DNA from 2 places in the Paenibacillus sp. PvP094 genome. Region 2 is predicted to be linked to the other one. Evidence: a T-box and tRNA genes for the amino acid it is inferred to sense, from the RefSeq annotation. Region 2 holds a T-box; the other holds one or more tRNA genes.
What was found. The T-box of region 2 lies ahead of trpS (tryptophan--tRNA ligase). A T-box ahead of a tRNA ligase gene usually reads a tRNA of that ligase, here a tRNA-Trp.
Positions count from the first base shown of each region.

Region 1 (4,402 bases), 1.7 Mb from region 2:
GAGGAAGCCTCAATTTACTCTTCCTTGTGGACGCTACCTTACCCTGAGTCCCTCGAATATCGTCTTATGCAATCGATTCAATCTGCAGATGAGGCAGAAGCTTCCGTACTATTACAACAGTTGCTCCAGCGTGTGTATCATATGGAATGGACAGAGGAAGAATACCAGGTTGCTTTAACTCGATTATTGATGCACATATTACAAATGATGCAGGAATCAGGTATACGACTTGGGCAGATCTCTTCAGGGCACAGCCCAATGATTAACGAACTGCTCGCTCTGCAAACGGCTGCCGATATCGAACAATGGTTTATTTACCGTATCATTAGACCGGTTATTGGCATTTTCAGAGAAAGGCATTATGCACAGCATCAGCAGATCTCGGAAAGAATGATTGCCATCATCCATCAGGAATACGATACCGATCTGACACTCGAAGAGTGTGCTTGTAGGCTCCATTATAATGCGAGCTATTTGAGTACTGTGTTCAGCAAAGAAACAGGCTACGCATTCAGTGAATATTTGTCACAGTATCGGTTCAAGATGGCCCGAAAATGGTTGGATGAAACCGAGCTAACCATTAAGGATATTGCTGCTCGGCTACGTTACAACAACCCGCAGAACTTTATCCGTTCATTTCGAAAATGGGAGGGAATCACTCCAGGTCAGTACCGGGAACGTAGACAGAAGCCTCTTCGCTCTTCCATGGAATAATTGTTTGTAATAACGAATGAAAAAGGAGCAGATGGTCTGCTCCTTTTAATGATTCGCGCATGGTTTATTTCTTATTTTATTGCTTAGCTTCTTTCTTACGAACAATCTTCATATTCTGTTGGTCCAGCTGAATTAGTATTTTTCCGAACCTGCCGCCACGTAGGAAGTTAACCACGCCATCTGGATAGGCACTTCGGATATAGTGCTCTGCCTTGTATAGTGAGTCTGTGTCCGTAGGCAATCCATAGGTGTTTAGCCATTCCTGTAGATGATCTACAACTTGCTGAACAGGCATCTCAATGGTGTTGACTTCATTAGTAATTAACGACGTATACGCGTAACCCTTCAAGAATAGCAGCTGTTGTATGTATCCCATATCTCCCGAACGGTAAGGCGGATTAACATGAAGTACCTCTTTAAACTCGTCTATTAACGTATGCACTCTCGGGCCGGCCATAGCACTGATATAAACGTATTTGCGAGCACTTTGAATTGCCTGTTCAACGGTTTCCCAATCAGACATTGCGGGGCACATGGAAGCAAAGGCAAAATCATATTTCTGTTCCCAGCCTTTCTCCTGAATCGATATTTCTTCAAACCGTTCAGGAACGATCTCAATTTTAGATGCTAATGTATTCGGGATTGTCTCTTTCATCAAAGAAATAAGCAGTTCAGAAGGTTCGACTGCAGTGACAGTTGCCCCCTTTTCTGCAAAAGGAATTGTAAAAATGCCTGAAGCCGCTCCAATGTCCAAAATGGATAACTCACTGAAGTCTACGCCTTGATTCTCAATCCAGCTCATGATGCGCTCGGAACGCTTCTTACCTTCTTCTGTGAAGGATTGATGATGATAGTCTCGTGCCCAGCGTTCAAATGCTTCTTCCGTTTCGAATGGCGCACTCTTTTTCTTATATCTTGGATTCCTCGGCCGCTGCTTCCACGCCTCTTCCCAGATCGATAGATCAAATAATAGTTCTGAATAATTAACTGAATTGTTCTCCTCAGACACTTTTTGCTCAAGCATTTCGTTTCACTCCGTTCTATGTAATAAAATTGAAAGTTCACCAGAAAGGATCTTCTCTTTTTAAACCAATAAAAGTATCTCAACACTGTTTAGCCAATATCACAATGGCTCCATATCAAAGACTTTATTTATCTACAATATATTTAATTTATTTATACGTCAACCTCATAGTTTGGACTATTCATCAATTGCGAGAAATAAAGTAATAAAAATAACCCTGTGAATTGTCTAAGCAATCCACAGGGTTATACGTTATACCGGCGAGAGGACTCGAACCTCCACGGTTTCCCACTCGATTTTGAGTCGAGCGCGTCTGCCATTCCGCCACGCCGGCATATCATGTTGTAGTATATTTTTAGTAAATATACTGGAGGCGCCACCCAGATTCGAACTGGGGATAAAGCTTTTGCAGAGCTGTGCCTTACCACTTGGCTATGGCGCCATATTTTTGGAGCGGACGACGGGAATCGAACCCGCGACCCTCGCCTTGGCAAGGCGATGCTCTACCGCTGAGCCACGTCCGCAAAATGGCTGGGGATATAGGATTTGAACCTATGCATGACGGAGTCAAAGTCCGTTGCCTTACCGCTTGGCTAATCCCCAATAAAAACAAAGGGGCGATCGAGGGGAATTGAACCCCCGAATGCCGGATCCACAAACCGGTGCGTTAACCACTTCGCCACGATCGCCATATGCGTTATTACTTAAAAAAAGTTAATTGGCAGGGGCAGCAGGAATTGAACCCACACCAACGGTTTTGGAGACCGTTGTTCTACCTTTAAACTATGCCCCTAAAAACTGGTGGAGGATGATGGATTCGAACCACCGAACCCGTAAGGGAGCAGATTTACAGTCTGATGCGTTTGGCCACTTCGCTAATCCTCCATAGTGGTGCCGGCGAGAGGACTTGAACCCCCAACCTACTGATTACAAGTCAGTTGCTCTACCAGTTGAGCTACACCGGCGTATTAAGTTGTAGTGATAATGGTGGCTCGGGACGGAATCGAACCGCCGACACGAGGATTTTCAGTCCTCTGCTCTACCGACTGAGCTACCGAGCCATAATAAAGTCTACTCATGAACGTTGCACTTTATCCAGGGCGTCGGTGCCATATATCAGACTTAGTGAACAGATTCCTCATGTAGGGTAAAAATGGCGGAACCGACGGGATTCGAACCCGCGATCTCCTGCGTGACAGGCAGGCATGTTAGGCCAACTACACCACGGTTCCAGATCACTTTCTGTAAAGAAAGTATAAATATTGCGGGGGCAGGATTTGAACCTGCGGCCTTCGGGTTATGAGCCCGACGAGCTACCGGGCTGCTCCACCCCGCGTCGTTATAAAAGTTATATGGTGGAGGCTGAGGGGCTCGAACCCCCGACCCTCTGCTTGTAAGGCAGATGCTCTCCCAGCTGAGCTAAGCCTCCGAACAACACATTTATGATCTTAACATAAAACTGTTGTTAAAATCAACCTCTTTTTTGAGGTGAAATTAGTGACCCGTAGGGGATACTCTCACTTCGTTCGAGACTGCGTAGCAGTTGCTAACGATGATTATCCTCCGACGAACCTTTGGGATTCTCATCCCCTTGATGCTTTAGAAGTAAAGCTATGACCCGTAGGGGATTCGAACCCCTGTTACCTCCGTGAAAGGGAGGTGTCTTAACCCCTTGACCAACGGGCCTTACTATGGCGGAGAGAGAGGGATTCGAACCCTCGAGACGCTTGTGGCGCCTACACGATTTCCAATCGTGCTCCTTCGGCCAACTCGGACACCTCTCCATATGGCTCCCCGAACAGGACTCGAACCTGTGACAACTCGATTAACAGTCGAGTGCTCTACCAACTGAGCTATCAGGGAATATTATTCAGAGATCATTCTCTGAAAACTAGATCCGAAACGAAACTTGCGATCAAAACCTGCAATTTGGATAAGCCCTCGACCGATTAGTACTGGTCAGCTCCATGCATTGCTGCACTTCCACCCCCAGCCTATCTACCTCGTCGTCTTCAAGGGGTCTTACATACTGGGAAATCTCATCTTGAGGGGGGCTTCACGCTTAGATGCTTTCAGCGCTTATCCCGTCCGTACATAGCTACCCAGCGGTGCTCCTGGCGGAACAACTGGTACACCAGCGGTACGTCCATCCCGGTCCTCTCGTACTAAGGACAGCTCCTCTCAAATTTCCTACGCCCACGACAGATAGGGACCGAACTGTCTCACGACGTTCTGAACCCAGCTCGCGTACCGCTTTAATGGGCGAACAGCCCAACCCTTGGGACCTACTTCAGCCCCAGGATGCGATGAGCCGACATCGAGGTGCCAAACCTCCCCGTCGATGTGGACTCTTGGGGGAGATAAGCCTGTTATCCCCAGGGTAGCTTTTATCCGTTGAGCGATGGCCCTTCCATGCGGTACCACCGGATCACTAAGCCCGACTTTCGTCCCTGCTCGACTTGTAGGTCTCGCAGTCAAGCTCCCTTATGCCTTTGCACTCTTCGAATGATTTCCAACCATTCTGAGGGAACCTTTGGGCGCCTCCGTTACTCTTTAGGAGGCGACCGCCCCAGTCAAACTGCCCACCTGACACTGTCCCCGTACCCGCTGAGGGCACCAGGTTAGAACCTAGATACGATCAGGGTGGTATCCCAACGGTGCCTC
Region 1 is NZ_JBEPOM010000001.1:3,084,955-3,089,356, reverse strand. Features, by position in the region: gene ABIC22_RS14280 (helix-turn-helix domain-containing protein) at 1-714, shown strand, start outside; gene ABIC22_RS14275 (class I SAM-dependent methyltransferase) at 791-1,738, opposite strand; tRNA gene ABIC22_RS14270 (tRNA-Leu) at 1,994-2,072, opposite strand; tRNA gene ABIC22_RS14265 (tRNA-Cys) at 2,107-2,180, opposite strand; tRNA gene ABIC22_RS14260 (tRNA-Gly) at 2,188-2,262, opposite strand; tRNA gene ABIC22_RS14255 (tRNA-Gln) at 2,267-2,341, opposite strand; tRNA gene ABIC22_RS14250 (tRNA-His) at 2,355-2,427, opposite strand; tRNA gene ABIC22_RS14245 (tRNA-Trp) at 2,458-2,531, opposite strand; tRNA gene ABIC22_RS14240 (tRNA-Tyr) at 2,538-2,623, opposite strand; tRNA gene ABIC22_RS14235 (tRNA-Thr) at 2,628-2,703, opposite strand; tRNA gene ABIC22_RS14230 (tRNA-Phe) at 2,724-2,799, opposite strand; tRNA gene ABIC22_RS14225 (tRNA-Asp) at 2,893-2,970, opposite strand; tRNA gene ABIC22_RS14220 (tRNA-Met) at 3,001-3,074, opposite strand; tRNA gene ABIC22_RS14215 (tRNA-Val) at 3,092-3,167, opposite strand; tRNA gene ABIC22_RS14210 (tRNA-Glu) at 3,353-3,424, opposite strand; tRNA gene ABIC22_RS14205 (tRNA-Ser) at 3,431-3,522, opposite strand; tRNA gene ABIC22_RS14200 (tRNA-Asn) at 3,526-3,601, opposite strand; rRNA gene ABIC22_RS14195 (23S ribosomal RNA) at 3,668-4,402, opposite strand, start outside.
Region 1: it encodes a tRNA-Trp, which carries the amino acid that the T-box ahead of trpS (tryptophan--tRNA ligase) is inferred to sense. The anticodon was not compared.

Region 2 (4,402 bases):
ACCATGCTGATTAACCTTCTGGTGGCGCTCTTAATATTCCAAATTTCTACCACAATATACATGGCAAGGCTTATTCGGGTAAATGAACCGGCCAGCCACTGATAGATCGAGAAAAAATCGGTCTGTGCGATGTATTTGCCCAAGGAGGCAATTCGCCATTCCTCAAAAGCGGGATAACGCATTTTGGCAGCTTCAAAAGGATTGAATTCTACGATAGCACCAATAAGTGGGCCAAGAGTCAGTCCAAGAATGATAAACGCGAGCATAACATACTGCCATACACGGATTCGTTTAGCCAAGTGGGGCTGGATGTACCAGATAAAGAGCAGCTCAAACATGCCTGAAAGGCTGTACATCATGCCATGGAAAACGGGCTGCCAGCCCTGTTCGAGTACAGGAAGTAGACGGCTGTAATCCTTATATTGGGTATTTACGATGGCGACATAGAAGCCAAGCACCACAACGAGAGGCAGAACAAGCCCTGCTGTAAATGCGAGCGAACGAATCCCTTTATAGGCTGCATACGCACAAAGTGACATAAGGGCAATGCTGGTTACCAATACGGGTGTCTCTGTCAGGTAATTGGTCTTGGCCCACGTGGTGGTATCATGCAGGGTAAAGTAAATAACAGACAGGAAAAAGAGGCTGTTTCCCACCCGAAATAACAAGCCGAGGGGCTTGCCCAGATGGGAAGTCAGCCATTCATGCAGTGTTTGATGCTGAAGAAAACGAGAGACGTAGGCAAGCATGAGCGCAAAAACAACATAGGGTCCTGCGGATAGCAGGACGGAAATCCAGGAATCCCTTTTCGCTGCACTCAATAAGGCTGGAATGATCAGGACGTGGCTGATTAGGCCGACAGATAACATAATTAACATCATGGCTTGCAAAAAAGAAGGCTGTCTAGGTTTCATGCTGAGGGGTCCCCTTTTCGCGATAGACTGTCCTCAGCAGTGTTAACGTGATTGGTTCTCTTCATACAGGCGGGCCTGTAGTTCATGATGTTTCATCTCATCCTGATGTCTAACTTCATCCTTATGCTTACAAATCAAAGTAACGGATACCCATGGCCTCCCGTACTTCGAGCATCGTTTCCCGCGCGATTTTGCGGGCATGGCGGGTGCCCTCAACCAGAATTTCTTTGACCTCGTCCCCTCGTTGCTCATAATGGTTCCGCCGTTCTCGAAAAGGGGCAAGCAGTTCATTAATTGCAGTACCTGCAAACTGTTTGCAATCTCTGCATCCAATGGAACCTTCGCTGCAGCTGGCATGGATCTCTTCCGCATGAGCCTTACGGAATAATTGATGATAGGCAAATACCGGACAGATATCGGGGTGACCTGGATCAGTACGATGGATACGCGCAGGATCAGTCTTGGCCTTGGTCAGTTTGGCATTGACATCATCGGGACTCGCATTTAATGAGATGGCGTTGCCCATGCTTTTGCTCATTTTGCCGATGCCATCCAGTCCGCCGAGCCGCTCCCCGGTCAGGATTCGTGGTTCCGGCAGAACCGGAGCATAGAGTTCATTGAAACGCCGGACCAGTCTGCGTGCTGTCTCAATATGCGGAATCTGGTCTTCGCCTGCGGGAACGAGGGTCGCTTTGCAGAATGCAATATCAGCAGTCTGACTGACCGGATAGCCCAAGAAACCGTAGTACAGATCCGTATAGCCGCGATCGCTCGCTTCCGTTTTGATGGTGGGATTGTGCCGAAGGCTGTTCACAGTGACAAACATCGAGAAGATCACAGTCAATTCCGCAATCTCCGGAATCATGGATTGGATAAACAGCGTGGCCTTGTTTGGGTCAATGCCTACAGCGAGATAATCAAGAGTCACTTGATGAACGCTGCCCGCAATCAATCCTGGCTGATCATAATGAGTGGTCAGTGCCTGCACATCTGCCAGTAAAATATATGTTTTGTATTCATTTTGCAATTGTACCCGGCTGCACAGGCTGCCCACGTAATGGCCGAGATGAAGCTGCCCTGTGGTCCGGTCTCCAGTTAAAATAACATCCTTGTTCATATTCATGGTTCATTCTCCTTTGATTTTGTAATTGTTCGCGCATTCTAATCTGCTGACGCCACCAGCCATCTTCCACGACCATCACCCCCTTTCAGCCTGTTACAGTATGTAGATATCAAAAAAAGCCTCGTCCTTCATCCTGATTCCCGTGAGGGAACAGAATAGAAGGACGAAGCTTATGCTTCGCGGTGCCACCTTAATTGGCCGCTGGTTGCGGCCCACTTAGAGATACGGATCAAGATTTATGGTCAGGCTGATTGAAAAAAAACAGACCGGAACCAGCAGATATCTTGATCGATATCCTGTCCGTGGATAACGGCTGAACATGCCGCCTTGCCTACTTACCGTCCTGCACCCCGATTACAGGATACATACGTGTTCAGCTCGGAACTCCGAAGCCCATTTCCATACGACCTGTGCACCGGCTTCCACCATCCGCCGGTTCTCTGGAGCACGCTGTCGTATGTACTTCTCTTCATCATCGTTGATAACGTCCGTTTACAATTTTTCACATTGTATCATGCTTTGACTTCACTGACCAGCCTGTGTTTTCTACCACTCATATTGGTTCCGAGCACACCTGCGATAATCAGGATGGCTCCGACAAAATGGTATCTGCTGACGGGTTCATGCAAAATCCAGGCTCCACCCGCTATGGAAATCAAGGTAGAGAAGTTGCTGAATACACTCATCTTCGAAGCTTCCAGATGGGTTAACGCATAGCTGGACAGCAGAGTCGAAATCATGGTGGAGAGGATGGCCAGATAGGCCAGCGCCCCTAGATAAGATGCATCCCCGAAAGGTTTTACATAATCGCTTATCGTACCGCTGGATAAATGACGGATGACGGCGGAGACGTTAAAAACAAGACAACCGACGAGCAGGGTAACCCATGTTAATTCCATCGGCTTATACTTCTGGGTGAGCGGTCTGGCAAGCACCCCATACCCTGCAAAACAAATTGTAGAGAGCAGCAGCAGGGCAATTCCCTTGAAATTACCTGAAGTCATTCCGCTGCCTTTCATCAGGAAAATGAAGACCACTCCGGCAACAGAAAGAAGCAGGAATAGCTTTTGCAGCATAGATGTCCGTTCTTTCAAGAATACTGAAGCCAGAATAAGGGTAAAGACAGGGGCCATGGCCTGAATGATTCCGGCCTCCGATGAATTGGAGGATACCAGCCCAAATGCCTGAAAGGCAAAAAATAAAACCGGAGAAAGCAGGCCTAGCGGTATGATCCGCCACAGATCCCTCAGGGTGAGCCGAATTTTAATCCATCCCAGGACGACCGGGATGCTGACTACGAGAAGGGATAGGGCGAATCGATGTGCAAGCACATCGATCGGGTGTGCCACATTGACGGTCATTTTGACAAATAGAAAAGATAAACCAATGATAGCCGCATACATTACGGCTGCGGTATAGGCATAAGCCCGGGTACGCGTCGTATTCATATTGTTCCTCCATATAGCTTGATTATCTCGGTTGGACTAGGCAAACCCCTTGATTGTTATCACGTGCTGTAAGGTCTTTGCTTCATTCAATATACTGTCAGTTCAGTCGTGGTACAATGATGAAAAGTATAGATTGTACCGGTACAGCTATGTGGAAAGGAAAATCATCTATATGAAAAAATATGAAATAATTGCGGAGTCGCTGCAGCGTTGGATACAGAAGCAGCGGGGGCGTCAGCAATCGATTGACAAGGGAATTAAACTTCCCGCAGTGCGTGTGCTGGCTGAACAATATCAATGCAGTGTAAGCACGGCTATTCGTGCCTATCAGTGGCTTGAGCAGCGACATCTGGTATATGCAGTTCCTCAATCGGGTTATTACGCTGTACAGAATGGAGTAGGAGTAGAAGATGTCGATTGGAAAGGGCCACTGGATTTTGCCTCTGCTGCTCCGGACCCCCGGGTATTTCCGTATTCCGATTTTCGTCATTGTGTAGATCAGGCCATGGAGAACAACCAGGCGGAGCTATTTCTGTACGGTACGGAGCGTGGGCTGCCTTCATTGATCAACCTGCTGCAAAAGCAATTTGCCGACTATCAGGTGTTTGCCCCTCCGGAACAGTTCTTTATTACATCCGGCGTGCAGCAGGCGCTTGCAGTGCTGGCCTTGATGGCTTTTCCGAATGGCAAGAGACGGGTTCTGGTTGAGCTACCAAGCTATCATCTTATGCCATCCCTGCTGGAAGGCCTGAATGTACCTATTACCGGAGTAAGACGCACGCTGGAAGGTCTTGATTGGGAGTCGCTGGAACGGCAATTTGGTGAAGGCGATATTAAATTCTTTTACGTCATGCCACGCTTTCACAATCCGTTGGGGACATCCATGACCTTAGCTGAGAAGAAGAGATTAATTAAGC
Region 2 is NZ_JBEPOM010000001.1:1,374,098-1,378,499, reverse strand. Features, by position in the region: gene ABIC22_RS06380 (GerAB/ArcD/ProY family transporter) at 1-914, opposite strand, end outside; gene trpS (tryptophan--tRNA ligase) at 1,042-2,037, opposite strand; T-box leader at 2,194-2,522, opposite strand; gene ABIC22_RS06370 (DMT family transporter) at 2,550-3,485, opposite strand; gene ABIC22_RS06365 (aminotransferase-like domain-containing protein) at 3,658-4,402, shown strand, end outside.